3 regions of the Ruegeria sp. BA12 genome follow, and region 1 is predicted to be linked to each of the others. Evidence: riboswitches for the same ligand, from Rfam matches in the RefSeq annotation. Region 1 holds a riboswitch; each other region holds the start of a gene.
The links. Region 1 has a riboswitch for cobalamin ahead of ACR0B0_RS07740 (CbtB domain-containing protein). Riboswitches for the same ligand answer to the same signal wherever they lie in the genome.

Region 1 (5,445 bases):
CCTTCATAGGTTCCGGCCCCGGCGATCCTGATCTTTTGACCCTGAAAGCAGTCGACCGGATGCAAAAAGCAGATGCGGTGCTGTTTGATGACCTCAGCAGCGGCCCGATCCTAAGTCATGCGCATGGCGATGCAGATCTGGTGGGCGTGGGCAAACGGGCCGGGCGACCCTCACCCAGGCAGGATCACGTGAGCCGCCTGTTGGTGGATTACGCCAAAACCGGTGCTCGCGTAGTGCGGTTGAAATCCGGTGATGGCGGGTTGTTCGGCAGGCTGGAGGAAGAACTGGTTGCCCTGCGTGCGGCCGGGATCGAATATGAAATCATCCCTGGCATCCCCTCGGCGGTTGCGGCGGCGGCGGCAGCAGGAATACCCCTGACACGACGCCTGACTGCGCGGCGGGTACAATTTGTCACTGGCCACGATGTCAGCGGCAAACTGCCCGAAGATCTGAACCTGCCCGCGCTGGCCGATCCGGACGCAACGACCGTGGTGTTCATGGGCAAACGGACCTTTCCTCTATTGGTAAATGCGCTGCATGAGCATGGTCTGCCGCTGGAGACACCTGCCCTAATGGCCGAATCCGTATCGACTCCCGACCAGAGCCTGCACCGTGCAACAATTGGCGCGCTGTCGCAAAAGCTGGAGGCCGAGATCGGCACAGCCCCGGCGCTGATCCTGTATGGCCCGCTGGCAGAGTTCGACGATGTTTGAGTTGTCTCTAATCGGAATTGGCACTGGCAACCCGGATCACGTGACCTTGCAAGGGGCAAATGCCATCCGCGATGCAGACCTGATCCTGATCCCGCACAAGGGCGAGAACAAGGCTGATCTGGCCGGGTTGCGCGAAGAGATCATTGCAGCTGTGACTGACACTCCGCCGCAGATCGCCTATTTCGACATTCCCAAGCGTCGGGCCGATGATGGTTATCTACGCGGGGTCGACGAATGGCATGATGCCATTGCCCTGCGCTGGCACGAGGCGATTGCGGCCCACCCGAATGCGCGACAAGTGGCACTGCTGATCTGGGGCGACCCGTCGCTTTATGACAGCTCGTTGCGAATCGCGTCGCGGCTGGACCCTGAGCCCACGACACGGGTGATCCCTGGCATCACCGCGCTGCAGGCATTGACGGCCGCCCACGCCATCCCGATCAATGATCTGGGCGCGCCTTATGTTGTGACCACCGGACGGCGGATCAGGGATGAAGGCTGGCCGGCAAATGCCTCGAAAGTAGCGGTAATGCTGGATGGCGAGTGTTCGTTTCAATCCCTGGACATGGCCGATTATGACATCTGGTGGGGTGCCTATGTCGGCATGAAAGAGGAAATCCTGATCAAAGGCGCTTTGACCGATGTGGCGCAGGAGATTCTGGACACCCGTGCCAAGGCACGTGCCGATCATGGCTGGATCATGGATATCTATTTGCTGAAAAAGCGCGTGATCTGACCTAAAAGGTCGCAAATGACGATTGCACCAGCGGCATCATAGAGGCTAAATGAACGCGTCTGGTCCTGCCGGAGACATCCGGATGCTAAGAGGGAATGTGGTGCGACTGCCATGGCAGCCAAATCCACAGCCGCCCCCGCGACTGTAAGCGGAGAGCCCCTGTTCAACCAGCCACTCCTGTTCTCAGGGGGAAGGCGAACAGAGGCATCGACCCGCAAGCCAGGAGACCTGCCAGGCGACAATTGAAACACCGGTCGTCGGGTGCGGCGGCAAAGGAGAATAAAAGATGGCAACACAAACGCAAACAGCATCCGCCTCGCGCGCTGGTATCCTTCCGGTCATGTTCGCGGTGGTACTGGGTCTGGGTATCATCACCCTGACCGGTCACGTACAGGCCGCGGCGCTGCATGACGCAGCACACGACGTGCGCCACGCGACCGGCTTCCCCTGCCACTAAGACCATGTTCAGTCGTATACTGACCAGCGCGTTGTTCGCTGGTGCTGCAGCGGGGCTGATAGCCGCCTTGCTGCAGTTGGTCTTTGTGCAACCTGTTTTGTTGCACGCAGAGCTGTACGAATCCGGTGAGTTGGTGCACTTCGGAGCCGAATCCGTTTCGGCGCATCCCGAATTGCCGGGCATGTTCTCGGAACTGACCCGTGACGCGCTGAGCGTCATTTTCACCATGCTGACCTATACCGGTTACGCGCTGCTGATGGTTGCTCTGATGTCCGTGGCCGAAGGCCAGGGCCACACGATTGATGGCCGCACCGGCGTGCTTTGGGGTCTGGCTGGGTTCATCGCCTTTCATCTGGCGCCTGGCTTTACCCTGGCACCAGAGGTGCCTGGTGTAGCGGCAGCTGACGTCTATGCCCGACAGGTCTGGTGGTTTGCCACTGTTGGTGCTGCGCTTGTTGCGCTGTGGTTGATTGCGTTTGGCGGCAACCTGATCAGCTATGTGATCGCAGCAGCCCTGTTGCTGGCACCCCATCTGATCGGAGCGCCCGAACCGGATGTGTTCACCGGCCCCGTCCCGACCGAGATCGGCGCTCTGTTCGCCGCTCGCGCCTTTGGCATCGGTCTGGTCGCCTGGGTTCTGGTCGGTGCCTTTGCCGGGTATTTCTGGCAAAGCGAAGGCAAACGCGTCGAAGCAGCGGCCTGATCCTCTCATATAATGACGCGCCGGGTTCTGCCCGGCGCGTTTCTTTTTGCCTAAAGGAAAGAAAAAATGGCACGCTCACTTGCCCTTTTTGCAATCGGCCTTGTGTTCGGTGGTGGTGCTGGTTTTGTGCTGGCGGCAGCCAATGGCGTCACGTTTGACGGCCACGATCATGGCGATCCGTCCCATCACGGCGGCGCGCATGCCGAAGCGATGGCCCATGACCATTCGACCACGGTAAACCTGCCCGCAGGGGCGGACGCCCCCAGCGTTGCAATCGCGCTGACCCGGGACCCGATGGCCGGGTGGAACCTGCACGTCATGCCGCAGAATTTCCGGTTTGCCCCGGAAAACGCGTCAACAGCCGACGTAGACGGCGAAGGCCACGCGCATGTTTACATCAATGGCGAGAAACTGGCCCGGCTCTACGGCAACTGGATACACATCCCAGACCTTCCGAAGGGAGAGGTCGAGGTTTCGGTTTCGCTGAACGCAAACAGCCACAGTGCACTGACGGTCGACAACGTACCGGTCAGCGCTGCCGTGACCGTTCAGGTCGATTAAAGCGCCGGTATCCGCGCGCGCAAACACATCCGAAGTCGCCCGCAGGGTCGGGCGTCTTCGATCCAACCTGCGGGACTGTCCAAATAGGCTTTGCAGGTCGCGACGATGTCTTCGGCATCGGTAACGATATCGACCCCCGAAAACACGTAAGACGCCCGTCCTGCGGCCTGCAATGCCAATGCGGTCGGCTCAGCGCAGCCACTGAAACAGGCGTGATCCGAGATGACGACTTGACCATTCAGCCCTGCACGCACCAGCGCGTCATCCACGGCCTGCCTCTCGGCCACTCGGTCACGCGTTCCCGCACAACTGCTGCAAATCAATAGGCGTATCGGGTCCACGTGTGGCCTCGTGTTTGATGGTTTGCATGTTTCTGCGGCTTTCTGGACGTCGGCGCAATCCTGAATACGCACGGAAATGTGCGTGCGCGGAACTCGGATTTCTGGCATCACTCAGACAGTCACATTGAACGAGGCACCGTCATGCGCACGCTTTTGGGTTTGCTCTGTCTTCTCGCCCTGCCTGTCCGGGCCGAGGAACCATTGTCGGGTTGGGCAGTGTATCCAACCGTCAAAAGCTATGAAGAACTGGTCGCGGATACGAAGGCTGCGGTGAAGGAAAACGGGTTGATCGTGGTCACGCAGGCTGGTCCGACCAAGGCGGCTGCGGCCCGTGGCATCACTATACCCGGCAATCTGGTGATCGGTGCCTTCAACAACGACTATGCCGTGCGCGTTCTGGAAACCTCTGTCAGTGCAATGATCGAAGCGCCGATTCGCTTTTACGTGACTGAGAACGACGACGGCACCGCCACCCTGTCCTACAAAACGCCCAGCTTTGTCTTTGCCCCCTATGTGTACGAAGGCGGAGAGCCTTTGCGCGATATTGCCCAAGAACTTGACACAAAGTTTCAGTCAGTGGCGGAATCCGCAGCCAAATAGTCACACTGACGTGAACCTGCTTGCGTCTGGCTACGTCCTCCGCAATCTGCTGAGCAACGAAAACTTCGGAGCATAACGAATGCAGGACCTCTCCCCCCGCGCGGCTGACCTTTTGGCCCAAAGACTATACGAGGCCGGATGCCGCCACGCTTTTGGCATGCCAGGCGGAGAGGTTCTGACGCTGGTGGATGCTCTGGAACAGGTTGGGATCACCTTTCACCTGACCAAACACGAAAACGCCGCCGGCTTCATGGCAGAGGCTGTCCACCACCGTGATGGCGCACCTGCCATTCTGGTGGCCACTCTGGGCCCCGGCGCGATGAATGGGATCAACGTTGTTGCCAACGCGCTGCAGGACCGGGTGCCGATGATCGTTCTGACCGGCTGTGTCGATGCGGATGAGGCACTGACCTATACTCATCAGGTGATGGATCACGCGCAGGTTTACCGCTCGATCACCAAGGGCACGTTCACGCTGACGGCCCAGGGCGCAGACGTGGTTGCTGACAGAGCGGTTTCGCTGGCCACACAGCCCCGCCCCGGTCCGGTTCATATCGACGTGCCGATCTCGGTCGCGGACACGCGCGTATCCGGGAGCAAACGCCGCCGTCTGGTCAAACCCGCTGCGGTCGCGCCCGAAGGGAACTGTGTTGAGAAAGCCCGCCGCTGGGTGACCGAGGCCGAACGCCCCATCGCGATCGTGGGTCTGGACGTGCTTTATGACGACTCGCGCAATGTGGTGCAGGCGTTTCTGGAACATTTCAACATCCCCTTCGTGACCACCTACAAAGCTAAGGGCGTCGTGCCCGAGGATCATCCATTGTGCCTGGGCGGCGCAGGTTTGTCGCCCTTGGCCGACAAGCATCTGGTGCCGTTGGTCAAACAATCCGATCTGGTGTTGTGTCTGGGGTATGACCCGATCGAAATGCGCCCTGGCTGGCGCGAGATCTGGGACCCCGAGGAAAAGCGCGTCATCGATATCTCGGCCGTCGTCAACGATCATTACATGCATCAAGCCGGGTTGAATCTGGTCGCCCACACGGGCGCCACGCTAGAAGCCATCGCCAAGGGGAACCCCGCCCGCGCGACGTGGCCGGGTGGTGAACCCGCGCAGGTTAAAGCCGCACTGGCGCAGGCCTTCCCCGCGGATGATGACTGGGGCCCAGCGGCCGTGATCGCCGAATCTCGCGCCGCCCTGCCCGCTGATACGCTGGCCACCGCCGACAGCGGCGCGCATCGTATCCTGCTGAGCCAGATGTGGGAGTGCCATGAAGAACGCGGGCTGATCCAATCCTCGGCCCTGTGTACCATGGGCTGCGCCGTACCGATGGCCA
Region 2 (5,445 bases), on a different contig from region 1:
TCGGCTGTCACGCGGTCCTTGAGGCGAGGAATGCGAAGTTCGTCCGGGCCGACCCCGTCCAGCGCCGACAATGTGCCGCCCAGAACGTGATAGCGGCCTTTGAAGACCCCGGCGCGTTCCATTGCCCACAGGTCGGCCACGTCTTCGACCACGCATAGCTCTCCGGTCGCGCGGTCCTCGCTGTCGCAGATGTCACAGATATCGGTGGTGCCGACGTTGCCGCAGTTCAGGCATTCGCGGGCGGTGATGGCAACCTGCTGCATGGCGTCCGACAGGGGTGTCAGCAGCAGGGCGCGCTTGCGGATCAGATGCAACACCGCGCGGCGGGCCGAGCGGGGGCCGAGGCCCGGCAGCTTGGCCATCAGATCAATCAGGTTGTCGATATCGCTGTTCGAACTCACCGAGGGTGCTCCTGCAAAGGGGCCGGGCAGGGGCGCCCGGCCGATGATCCGTCAGGAGGGGGTATCAGAACGGCAGCTTGATGTCTGCGGGCAGGCCCATGCTTTCGGTCAGCTTCGCCATTTCGGCCTGTGCGCGTTCAGTCGCTTTGGTTTGTGCGTCCTTGATGGCGGCCAGGATCAGGTCCTCGACCACTTCCTTGTCGTCGCCGTTAAAGATCGATGGGTCGATGTCCAGACCTTTCAGCTCACCTTTTGCGGTGGCGGTGGCCTTGACCAGTCCTGCACCGGATTCGCCAACGACCGTCATGTTGTTCAGCTCTTCCTGCATGTCGGTCATCTTGGCCTGCAAGTCCTGCGCGGATTTCATCATCTTGGCCATGTCGCCCAGACCGCCGAGTCCTTTGAGCATCGGTATTCTCCTGTGTATCGCTTTGTCGCCTAAATACGGGTGGTACCCGTGTGGCACAAGGGGGTGGGGTTGCTCCCGCCCGTCGTCAAGGTCTTTGAAAGACCTTTCCTCCCGTTGGGCCCGGCAGCGCGGGCAAAGCCCGCGCTGCCGGGCCCAAGGCCGCTCAGGGCGATCGGCGTCAGCCGATGGCCCGTGGCGGGCGCGGGAGGATTTCGGGGGTGTGTGTTGAAGTGGCTCAGTCTTCCTCGAACGGGTCCCATTCGTCTTCGACCTCGGGCAGGGCTTCGGTTTCGACCTTGGCTGCGCGTTGCTCAGGCGTTTCGATGCTTTTGATCCGCGCCTTCGGGAACTGGGCCAGAACCGCCTGCACCAGCGGGTGTTCGCGGGCTTCTGCCTTCAGTGCTTCCTCAGCCGCGTTTTCCTTTTCATAGATCGTCTCGCCGCCGCCTTCGTTGACGACAGTGACTGCCCAGCGGTTACCGGTCCATCGCTGCAGGGCGGTCCCCAGACGTTGCGCCAACTGGGCCGAGGCACGCTGGGTCGGTTGGAATTCGATACGCCCGGGTTGATAGGCTGCAAGCCGCAAAGACCGCTTCACCTCATCCAGAAGCACGCCGTCCCGGTTTGCGCGGATCAGTTCGACCACATGATCGAAGGTCGGATAACGTGCCAGGGCGGCCTGCACATCCTGCGCCAACGCCGCGCTGGGAGCGCCGCCGCCCCCACCATGGGCGGGAGCTGAATAAGAAGATGCCACCGGCGCTTGCGTCTGAACCGCGGCATGTGATGGCACCGGTATCCCGCCACCGGGTCCGCCATTTGGCGGTGGGGGCGTGTCTTGCAGACGTTTGATCAACTCTTCCGGGCTGGGCAGGTCTGCCACATGGGTCAGTCGGATCACTGCCATTTCAGCTGCCATCATGGCATTTGGGGCCGCCGAGACCTCTTCGAGCGCTTTAAGCAACATCTGCCACATCCTGGTCAGGACGCGCATCGGCAGGGCTTCGGCCATTTGTTGACCACGCGCGCGCTCGTCCGGCGAAACGGTGGGATCATTGGCTGCGTCTGGCGTGATTTTAACCACAGAGACCCAATGGGTGATCTCGGCCAGATCGCGTAGCACGGCCAGCGGATCGGCTCCTTCGGCATATTGCCCGCCCAACTCGGTCAGCGCGCCTGCAGCGTCCCCGCGCAGGATCATGTCCATCAGGTCCAGTACCCGACCGCGATCAGCCAGGCCCAGCATCGCGCGGACCTGATCGGCGCTGGTTTCACCCGCACCGTGCGAGATTGCCTGATCCAGCAGCGAGGTTGCATCCCGAGCCGAACCCTCGGCTGCACGGGTGATCAGCGCCAGCGCGTCATCCGCGATCTGAGCGTTTTCCGCCGCCGCGATCTTGCTGAGCAGGCCGATCATGTCCTCGGGCTCGATCCGACGCAGGTCAAACCGCTGACAACGGGACAGCACCGTCACCGGCACTTTGCGAATCTCGGTTGTGGCAAAGATGAACTTCACATGCTCGGGCGGTTCCTCAAGCGTCTTGAGCAGCGCGTTGAACGCACTGGTCGACAGCATGTGGACCTCGTCTATAATGTAGATCTTGTAGCGCGCACTAGCCGCGCGATAGCGGACGCTGTCGATGATCTCGCGAATATCGTTCACACCGGTGCGGCTGGCGGCGTCCATCTCCATCACATCGACGTGGCGGCCTTCCATAATGGCCACGCAATGCTCGCATTGGCCGCAGGGTTCCGTGGTCGGCTTACCCTCGCCATCGGGGCCGATGCAGTTCATGCCCTTGGCGATGATCCGGGCCGTGGTGGTTTTGCCGGTACCGCGAATGCCGGTCATGATGAAGGCCTGCGCGATGCGGTCGGCCTCGAACGCGTTTTTCAGCGTGCGCACCATGGCATCCTGACCGACGAGATCGGCAAAAGTTTCCGGGCGGTATTTGCGGGCAAGAACCTGATAGGCGGGGCTGGGCGTGTCGTTCATATCTGCTCTGTCGGATTCGGGTTCCGATGCAGCGTAGAGACCCCCGCCGCCCGCGTCCACAGCAGGCTTGGGTGAATTTCGGTTTGCAGCACAATTTGCACGCCTTAGAAGCGAGTATCAGGGAGGGTCCGTAGTGAGCCAGTTCGCACTTCATTCAGTTCAGATTGGAAACGGCACCGTTGCCTTGTCGCCCCTTCCGGGGCGCGGTGGCGGGTATACGCGGGACTTGGGAATGATCCGCGACTGGCAGCCGGATCTTGTGATCTCGATGACCACCGAGATCGAAATACTGCAAGAGGGCGCAAGTGGGCTTGGCGAAGACCTGCACGCACTCAATATCGCATGGGTGCATCTGCCGGTTGCGGATTTCGGTACGCCGCCTCCTGAGGTTGACGCGGCGTGGGGCAGTGTCAGCCCTGCGGCGACTGATATCCTGTCCTGCGGGGGGCGGGTGCTGGTGCATTGCCGGGGCGGCTGTGGCCGGTCCGGGATGATCGTGCTGCGCCTTATGGTCGAGCATGGCGAAGACCCCGAGACAGCGTTGGCCCGTTTGCGGGCGGTGCGGTCCTGCGCCGTCGAGACCGACGGCCAGATGGAATGGGCAGCCCTTGGGCGGACGCGCGGCTAGATCAGAGCGCCACCTGCCGCTCTGCCTGTGCCACCGGGTTGGGCGGAATCGCTGTGACCTCAAGCATGGCGCAGGGGGGGGTGGTTAGCATGCCTGCGGGGCGCATGGTCACATCCGGGCCGAACATCATATCTGCGTAAGCATCCAGCGACTCGAGGGGCGCATCCTCGCTTGTTCCACAAAAGACCCGGATCAGGTCTTTTTGAGCGCGAAACCGTGCGCTGCATCCTTGCGTGCAATAGGCCAGCTCAGTGCTGCCGTCGAACTCAAAATCAGGCGTCGTCGCAGGAACGGCCGCGTCCATCGCCTGCACGATCGTGCGCGCCATCCGGGCCAGCGCCGGACAGGTTTTTCCTGTGCGTTGGCAAACGGTTGCGGTAAATTGGTGTGTCTTTGTCTTCCAGATCATATTGCGCCCTCCGCGCGTGGAACGGGGGCATGGATCAGGTGTGGCAGCGTGCTGACGACCTGCCCGGACACCCCGTCCGAGTTTCAGTTTCTTGTTCGATGGCAGGTCTCCTGACTTGCGGGTCGTTGCGTTGCCGACCTTCCCAGCCTTGCGGCCAGTGGTGTTTCGGCATTGCTCACCGCTTACAGTTGCGGGGGCAGTCGCGGCCTTGGTTCGTTCCGGTTTTCCGGGCAGAACCGCACCGTGTTCCCTTTTCATCCCGCCCCGGGGACCGGGGACGAGAACCATCACCCAATCGCTAGCGGGTAGGGGTGACCTGAGTCAAGCCGCCTTTTGGTGGGGCAAAGTGGACGCGTGGTCATGCGGAAACAGGATTGACTTAGGGCGGCAAAAGATGCCGTTTGGGGTGGTGAACTAATCGGTTCAGATTGAGGGCGCCATGCTGGATACCGCACAAGCTGTTTTAACCGAGGATTTTCAGTTTCCTTCTGGTTCGACCCAACTGTCGGCTCGGCTGTATCTGCCGGTGGCCGAACCTGGGATCGCAGTGGTGATCCACAGCGCCACCGGGGTGCCGCGCGACTATTATCAGCATTTTGCACGCTGGTTGGCTGCGGAACATGGCATGGCCTGTCTGACCTATGATTACAGCGATTTCGGCCATTCGCAGAGCAGGCCATTGAAGTCAGCTCAGGCCACGATGGCGGATTGGGCGCTGATCGACATGCCTGCGGCTCGGGCCGAGATGCGCAGGCGATACCCCGACGCGCAGCACTGGAGCATCGGCCATTCCGTCGGCGGTATGCTGGGGCCGATTCAACCCGATATTGATCAGATCGACCGTATGATCTGCGTCTGCGCCGGGCCGGTGACTGTGTCGGACCATCCCTGGCCTTATCGGGCGTTGGCTTTGCTGTTTTGGTACGGACACGCGCCCCTGGCCGTAAAAGCGCTGGGTTACCTGCCGGGCAAGGCACTAGGATTCGGATCGAACCTGCCTGCCAGCGTCTATTGGCAGTGGCGCCGCTGGTGTACTGCGCCGCGCAACTACCTGCCTGAAATCGGCGTGTCCTTGCCCGAGGCCCGCTGGGCACAGTCAGACACACCAGTGGATCTGTTCAGCTTTGAGGATGACGATCTGGTGCCAAAGAACGCGGTCTGGCGGCTGGCTGATCTGTACGGGCCCAACGCACGCCGCCATTTGTTGTCTCCGGCCGAGTTCGGACTGTCCGAGGTTGGCCATATCGGTGCCTTTGCCCGGCGCAATTCGGCTGTCTGGCCACGGTTGATTGCCTAGGCCTGTTCGCAACAATTCCATGTCGGGAGCTTAAGTGAGAGGTTGGACATCGACCCAAGCGGGGCTCGTTGTGGCTGCTTCCTTCCGGACCTGACCAGGTTGGCGAGGCGCTCGCCCGCGCCAACCTCTCGGGGTCTGATATAGGCAACGGGCGCAGGAAACACAACCCGTCAGAGCGTCAAACGGATCAACAAAAAGCCCTCATCGTCTTCTCCGACGACGTGAGGGTCATATTCTTCAAGCTCGGCAATGTGGGTTTGTGCCTTCGGACCAGTTCTTAACAGCGCAGTCGCGCCCTGCATCGG
Region 3 (5,445 bases), on a different contig from region 1:
CTTGTCCTCGTCAAACCCGCCTTCGGGTTTACGAACGCCGAATTTGCCGGTTCCGATCTGAAAGACGATGTCGGCGCCGCCTTCCAGATGATATGGCGACAGCCCGCCTTCGCCCGTGTTCATCCAGATTCCCGCTTTTTTTGCACCCAAAGACAGGGCACGCACCGCCGGGATTGAGATGGCTCCATAACTCATGCCCGAGATGTTGAAAATCGAACTGGTCTTATAGGGATGACGCGCAAAAGGTCCGATTTCGACCTCGGCGGGTTCCTCGGCGTCTTTCTCCAGCGTTGGAAATGGACAGTTGGCGAAGAACACGGTTCCCGACGGCTTCAAATCCCGGCTTGATCCGAAGGCGACAGTGGAATCCACATCCTTGGCCGCCCGGTAAACCCAGGATCGTTCCGCCCGGTTGAACGGCATCTCCTCTCGGTCTAGTGCAAAGAAATACTGCCGCAGAAACTCACCGACATGTTCGAACCCGTAACGGAACCGCGCAATGACCGGGTAGTTGCGGCGCAGCGTGCTTTCGGTTTGCGTCCGGTCGCGAACATATAAAACCACAACCCAAAGCGCCGCCAGGCCGACACAAAGGACAAAAGAGTACGTAAGTATTTCAAGCAATTGAAAGGCTGCTCCTGAAAACTCTGCCATATTCATGTCGAAGCGGGCTCCTGTAGTTGTTTCACTGACCTGCTTTGCCGCAAGGTAACCTCACGCGGCGTTCACAACACTTAAAGGCGCCGATCCGAGTGAACTAGTAAGCCTGCGCGCGATTTGGATCACACCCGCTGACAAGCGCGAGACAGAATTTTCCGTATCTGTGAGGTCATTGAAACAAATTGAATTGTTGGTGGAATAATGCGCATCCCTCAGCAGGTCGGGCAAAAGCTTTAATCTTGCCCGGGTCGGTTGGTCAGCGGCCTTAAAAGCTACCGCTGGCTTCTCGATGTTCTGAACAGAAGCAGGAACACGAAAACGGAACCAATCGAGGTGGTAACGATCCCAACGGGCAGTTCTTGCGGAGCCAGCAAAAGGCGGCTGAGAATATCTGAACCTGTCAGCAAGGCCGCCCCGACAATCGCTGCAGTGGGTAATAGATGCCGGTGCAACGGCCCTGCGATCCCACGGGCGATATGAGGGACCATCAAGCCGACGAAACCGATCACGCCAGCCACCGAGACGAACACAGCTGTTGCGAGGGCCGCGACAAAGAACATGCTGAACCGCAGCCCCTGCACCGGCACGCCCAGCGTTGCAGCTGTCAGGTCTCCGGTCAGCAATGCGTCTAGCCAGCGGGCGCGATAGAGCGCGTAGGCCAAAATAAGCAGCAATCCGGCGCAGACCAGCGGGAACGTCTCCCACCGGGCTAGGCCCAGACCGCCCAGCATCCAGAAGATCACCGAATGCGCGGCGCGGCTGTCGCCTGCGAAAATTAGATAGTTGGTGATTGCAGAGAACAAGAAGGACACGGCCAAACCGGCCAATATCAGTTTCTCGGGCGCGCTTGTACGCAACCCGTGAACCAGTGCCAGCACGATACCCGACGCCACAAGCCCTCCGCAAAACGCGGCCAGCGGTAAGGTCCAAAAACCCAGAATATCCCCGGTCACTGTGATGACGAACACGGCACCTGCCGCCGCGCCCGAGGACAGGCCAAACAAAAACGGGTCGGCCAAGTCGTTGCGCGTTGTGGTTTGCAAAACCACACCGACAATGCCCAAACCAGCCCCGATCACGGCCGCGAACAAGGCGCGCGGCAGGCGCAGGTCAAAGACGATCCGGTGCAGCGGCGACATCTCTCCTTCAATCAGCCCCGTTCCCAGCAAGATCGCCGTGACCGTGTCCGTGACAGGGATGGATGTGGTGCCATAGATGGTGGACATCAGTAAGAGGGCGGCCAACATGACCGCCCCCAGCACAAGTGTCAGGCCCAGTCGGCCCATATCAGTTGAGGCCTGGATGCATGGCCTGGGCCATTTTCGAAATCGCTTCGATATTTGCCGGTCCGGGGGTCAATTCCTCGTACCGCAAACCGATCCAGCGCTCGTTTTTCACGGCTTCAGTCTGCGACATCACTGGATGTTCCTGCAAAAATTTGAACGTGTCCGCAGCGCCATTGCCCGTTTGATAATCAAGCAGCACAAGGAATTCCGGGTTTGCGGCGGCGACCGCCTCCCACGAGGTTCGGCCCCAGCTTGTTTCCATGTCGTGGGTCACGTTTTCACCACCCGCGGCAGCAATCATAGCATCGGGGATGGCGAACTTACCTGCGGTGAATGGCGCGTCCGCCGGGCCGTCCAGCAAGAAAACGCGGGGTTTCGCCAGGTCGGCAGTCTGCGCTTCGATCACTGAGAGTTCGTCTTTCCAGCCCGTGACCAGCGCCTCGGCCTTGTCTTCAACGTGCATGACCTGACCCAGGCGCAGGACGTCATTGAACAGCAGGTCCATGCTGGCTTCGGGGCGATCCTTGTCCAGATGCACACAGCTTTCGGTCAGGATCATGGTCTTGATACCAAAGGGCTCCAGCGTATCCGGGGTCACATCTCCGCCCGGCTTCATGCCGTAATACCAGCCAGCAAAGAACAGGTCGGGTTCCACGGCAACAAGGTTTTCGACCGTTGGGTATTTCGGTGCCAGTTCGGGGATATCGCCGCGCAGGGTGTCGAATTCCGGGCTGGTTTTGTACCAGCCGGTGATGCCGGTCAGACCGACGATCTTGTCCTGCAGGCCCAACGCGAAGGCCATATCGGTCATGTTCATGTCATGCACAACCAGACGCTCTGGCTGGGCTTCGAACACCAGCGGCGCTCCGCAGTTGTCGACGGTGACCTCGTGGGCGGACGCGCCGCCTGCCATGGCTGTGAACAGCGCCACGGACCAGATGTGTTTCATTGGGGAATGTTCCTTGGTTTAGGTTGAGATTGTGGATTTTCGGATATCCAGCGCTGGAATCACGCGGCCTTCGTGGTGAAAACACAGGTATTCAACGCCAAAAGTATCGCGGACCCGCTCGGGGGTCAGCACTTCGGCCACGGGGCCAAATCCCGTCAGCCGCGTTGATTTCATCAGGGCCACGTGGGTGGCGAATTCCGGGATCATGACAAGATCATGGACAATCATCACAACCGTGATGCCGAGTTCGGCGACCAGAGACAGCATCCGACCCTTGGCATCCGGATCGAGATGGTTGGTCGGCTCATCCAGGAACAACAACGATGGGTTCTGTGCCAGTGCCCGGGCGATATGCGCGCGTTGACGTTCGCCCCCGGACAGTACCGCCATGCGCTTGTCTGCCAGCGCGCCAAGGTCGGTCAGTTCAAGGATTCTGTTAAGTTCTCTGGCATGTTCATCCGCCGAACGGTCGGCCCAGATCGGAATCTGGCCCATGGCAACATAGTCCCGCAGTAGCAACCTGCCATCCGGTTGTTCTTGCTGGCCCACAACAGCGATCATGCGGGCGCGTTCCATTGCGGGCATATGTTTCAGGCTGCGTTCCTTGACCAATACATTGCCCAATACAATCTCAGCCGCCCCGCACAGAAGGTTCAAAAGCGTGGTTTTTCCTGCCCCATTTGGACCGGCAATTGCCAGTATCGCGCCCTCGGCCAATTCAAACGAGACGCCTTGCAGAAGAACGTCACCATTGAGCGCATAATATTCGAGATCACGCGCAACCAGAAAAGATGAGGTCGTCATGATGGCTCCTCCAATTGAATTCGAGGCAAACGAGAAAGGGTTTTTGTAAATAGTGGTTGCGGCCGGGCCGTCGCGTTGGTCCAACCGTCTGCGACGTTGCGGTACTGATGTGCGAATTCCGCCAGCGCGTCGACATCTTCGGCAGTTTCAATATCGCCGAACAGGTAGTGTGCTTTTCCGACAGCCTGAAATCCGACGGCCGTTGGTCGCGCGCAGCCCGCCATGCAGGTAACGGTGCGCACTGCGAACCCGGTTGGCAACCTGCCGATCAACGCATTGCGCATGACATCAACAGACAATGCGCCGGTACAGGTCGAGCAGATCAGAAGGAAATGGTCAGGTGTTTCCGGCATAGTCCGCTCCGCTTGAAGCCAAGCGCGGACAGAAGGTGCCGATCATGTACACACGTTTCAGACGTGCCATCAAAGCCTCCTTCCAGGACGCCCCGCCCCGGGTTGGTTGAACATGTGATGGCAGGTCTCCTGACTTGCGGGTCGATGCTTGGCCATCCTTCCCGGCCCAATGACCAGTGGATTTTGGCGTCGCTCACCGCTTACAGTTGCGGGGGCAGTCACGGATTTGGCGCCAAAGTGGCGAACCGCACCGTATTCCCTTTTCATCCCTTGGGCGCACCATCGGGAACCATCTGGCCCTTGCTTGTCTTAGACTGGGGGCCATGTCAATCACGATTTGAAACAACAACTTTTCGATCGGAACTCAAACGCTCAGGGTTTCGAAGTCTGCCGCATGCGTTTTCGCTGCAAGTGCGGCACCCAGTGTCGCATGGGTCGCGACAGCATACTGTGTTAGAGGTGGCATTTTTTCCTTCATGTTTGAGAATTTAATTTGAAAACAGTCGATTGCCGGTCACGCGCGAGCGTTCGGGCTTCGGCCTGGCTGAGTGACACGAGCGTTTCTTCTGATGAAAGCCCCTTGGCCCGCGATTTTGACCAGATGCGGCGCGCGGATACCGGGGACCATGGCAATGCAGCTTCTGACAACCACTGTCGCAACGGGGCTGGAAGGCCGTCAAACACATCCATCGGATCGGTTGATCGATGCTTGCGGCGCAAGCTGCATTGCCCGAGGTTACGTCTCATGCTTCGGTTTCCGGATTTTCCACTGGGTCCAAAACCAAGACGAGACGGGATTCACTGGTACCTTCGATCGGAGGCGAGCGATGCACCACCCCTGACGATGGGCGCTCGGGCCAGAGTGTTCCCCGTAGCAGGATCGGAGCGCCGGTCTGAACGGTAAACACAAGCGCGGGATCCTTTCCATCAGTCGAGGTGCCGTATTGTGTTCCAGTGCCACGATAGGTGCAGACCAACCGGGCGGTGACAGCATCGGTATGAAATTTACGGCAAGCATTGGTGGTGACAACATCCAGCCGCAGCCGCAAGAAGTTGGCGTTCATCAGTTCACAGAAAATGTCGGCCAGAGAAGCGATATCATCTTGAAGCCACGCTCTTTCAGTCCCGTTAGGCATGCCGGAGATATCGCAGAGTTGCCCCACGGTCGTCTTAACGGTGCTTGGTGGAAGAATGAATCGCCCACTTGGCAGAGCCTTGGGATCAAGTTGGTCAAGCCAGCTTTGCATATCCGGCGGGGTTCGCCGGCGCCAAATCAAAGCGGCACAGTTTGGCTGTGCAAAAGTGCGGAGTGCAGACGGATTATCTGCGAAGCTCACACCGGTGACTTTGTCTTCCACTGGCTTTCTAACGAAGTTCATGCGGCATCCTCTGC

Region 2: linked by a shared signal. The riboswitch ahead of ACR0B0_RS16490 (hypothetical protein) and the one ahead of ACR0B0_RS07740 (CbtB domain-containing protein) in region 1 are both predicted to bind cobalamin.
Region 3: linked by a shared signal. The riboswitch ahead of ACR0B0_RS14555 (DUF1636 domain-containing protein) and the one ahead of ACR0B0_RS07740 (CbtB domain-containing protein) in region 1 are both predicted to bind cobalamin.

The regions. Positions count from the first base shown of each region.
Region 1 is NZ_JBQFVF010000002.1:435,782-441,226, forward strand. It holds gene cobA (uroporphyrinogen-III C-methyltransferase) at 1-713, shown strand, start outside; gene cobF (precorrin-6A synthase (deacetylating)) at 706-1,449, shown strand; cobalamin riboswitch at 1,493-1,699, shown strand; gene ACR0B0_RS07740 (CbtB domain-containing protein) at 1,736-1,906, shown strand; gene ACR0B0_RS07745 (CbtA family protein) at 1,911-2,609, shown strand; gene ACR0B0_RS07750 (hypothetical protein) at 2,676-3,170, shown strand; gene ACR0B0_RS07755 (DUF1636 family protein) at 3,167-3,511, opposite strand; gene ACR0B0_RS07760 (DUF302 domain-containing protein) at 3,653-4,111, shown strand; gene ACR0B0_RS07765 (thiamine pyrophosphate-binding protein) at 4,191-5,445, shown strand, end outside.
Region 2 is NZ_JBQFVF010000009.1:134,363-139,807, forward strand. It holds gene recR (recombination mediator RecR) at 1-401, opposite strand, end outside; gene ACR0B0_RS16475 (YbaB/EbfC family nucleoid-associated protein) at 466-810, opposite strand; gene ACR0B0_RS16480 (DNA polymerase III subunit gamma/tau) at 1,046-2,806, opposite strand; gene ACR0B0_RS16485 (protein-tyrosine phosphatase family protein) at 2,940-3,434, shown strand; gene ACR0B0_RS16490 (hypothetical protein) at 3,436-3,843, opposite strand; cobalamin riboswitch at 3,927-4,147, opposite strand; gene ACR0B0_RS16495 (alpha/beta hydrolase family protein) at 4,283-5,140, shown strand; RNA gene ffs (signal recognition particle sRNA small type) at 5,173-5,271, opposite strand; gene ACR0B0_RS16505 (bifunctional 2',3'-cyclic-nucleotide 2'-phosphodiesterase/3'-nucleotidase) at 5,311-5,445, opposite strand, start outside.
Region 3 is NZ_JBQFVF010000007.1:142,282-147,726, forward strand. It holds gene ACR0B0_RS14535 (FMN-binding glutamate synthase family protein) at 1-660, opposite strand, end outside; gene ACR0B0_RS14540 (FecCD family ABC transporter permease) at 933-1,946, opposite strand; gene ACR0B0_RS14545 (ABC transporter substrate-binding protein) at 1,948-2,895, opposite strand; gene ACR0B0_RS14550 (ABC transporter ATP-binding protein) at 2,914-3,699, opposite strand; gene ACR0B0_RS14555 (DUF1636 domain-containing protein) at 3,696-4,052, opposite strand; cobalamin riboswitch at 4,155-4,361, opposite strand; gene ACR0B0_RS14560 (DUF6525 family protein) at 4,527-4,799, opposite strand; gene ACR0B0_RS14565 (DUF1826 domain-containing protein) at 4,796-5,431, opposite strand; gene ACR0B0_RS14570 (GTP-binding protein) at 5,428-5,445, opposite strand, start outside.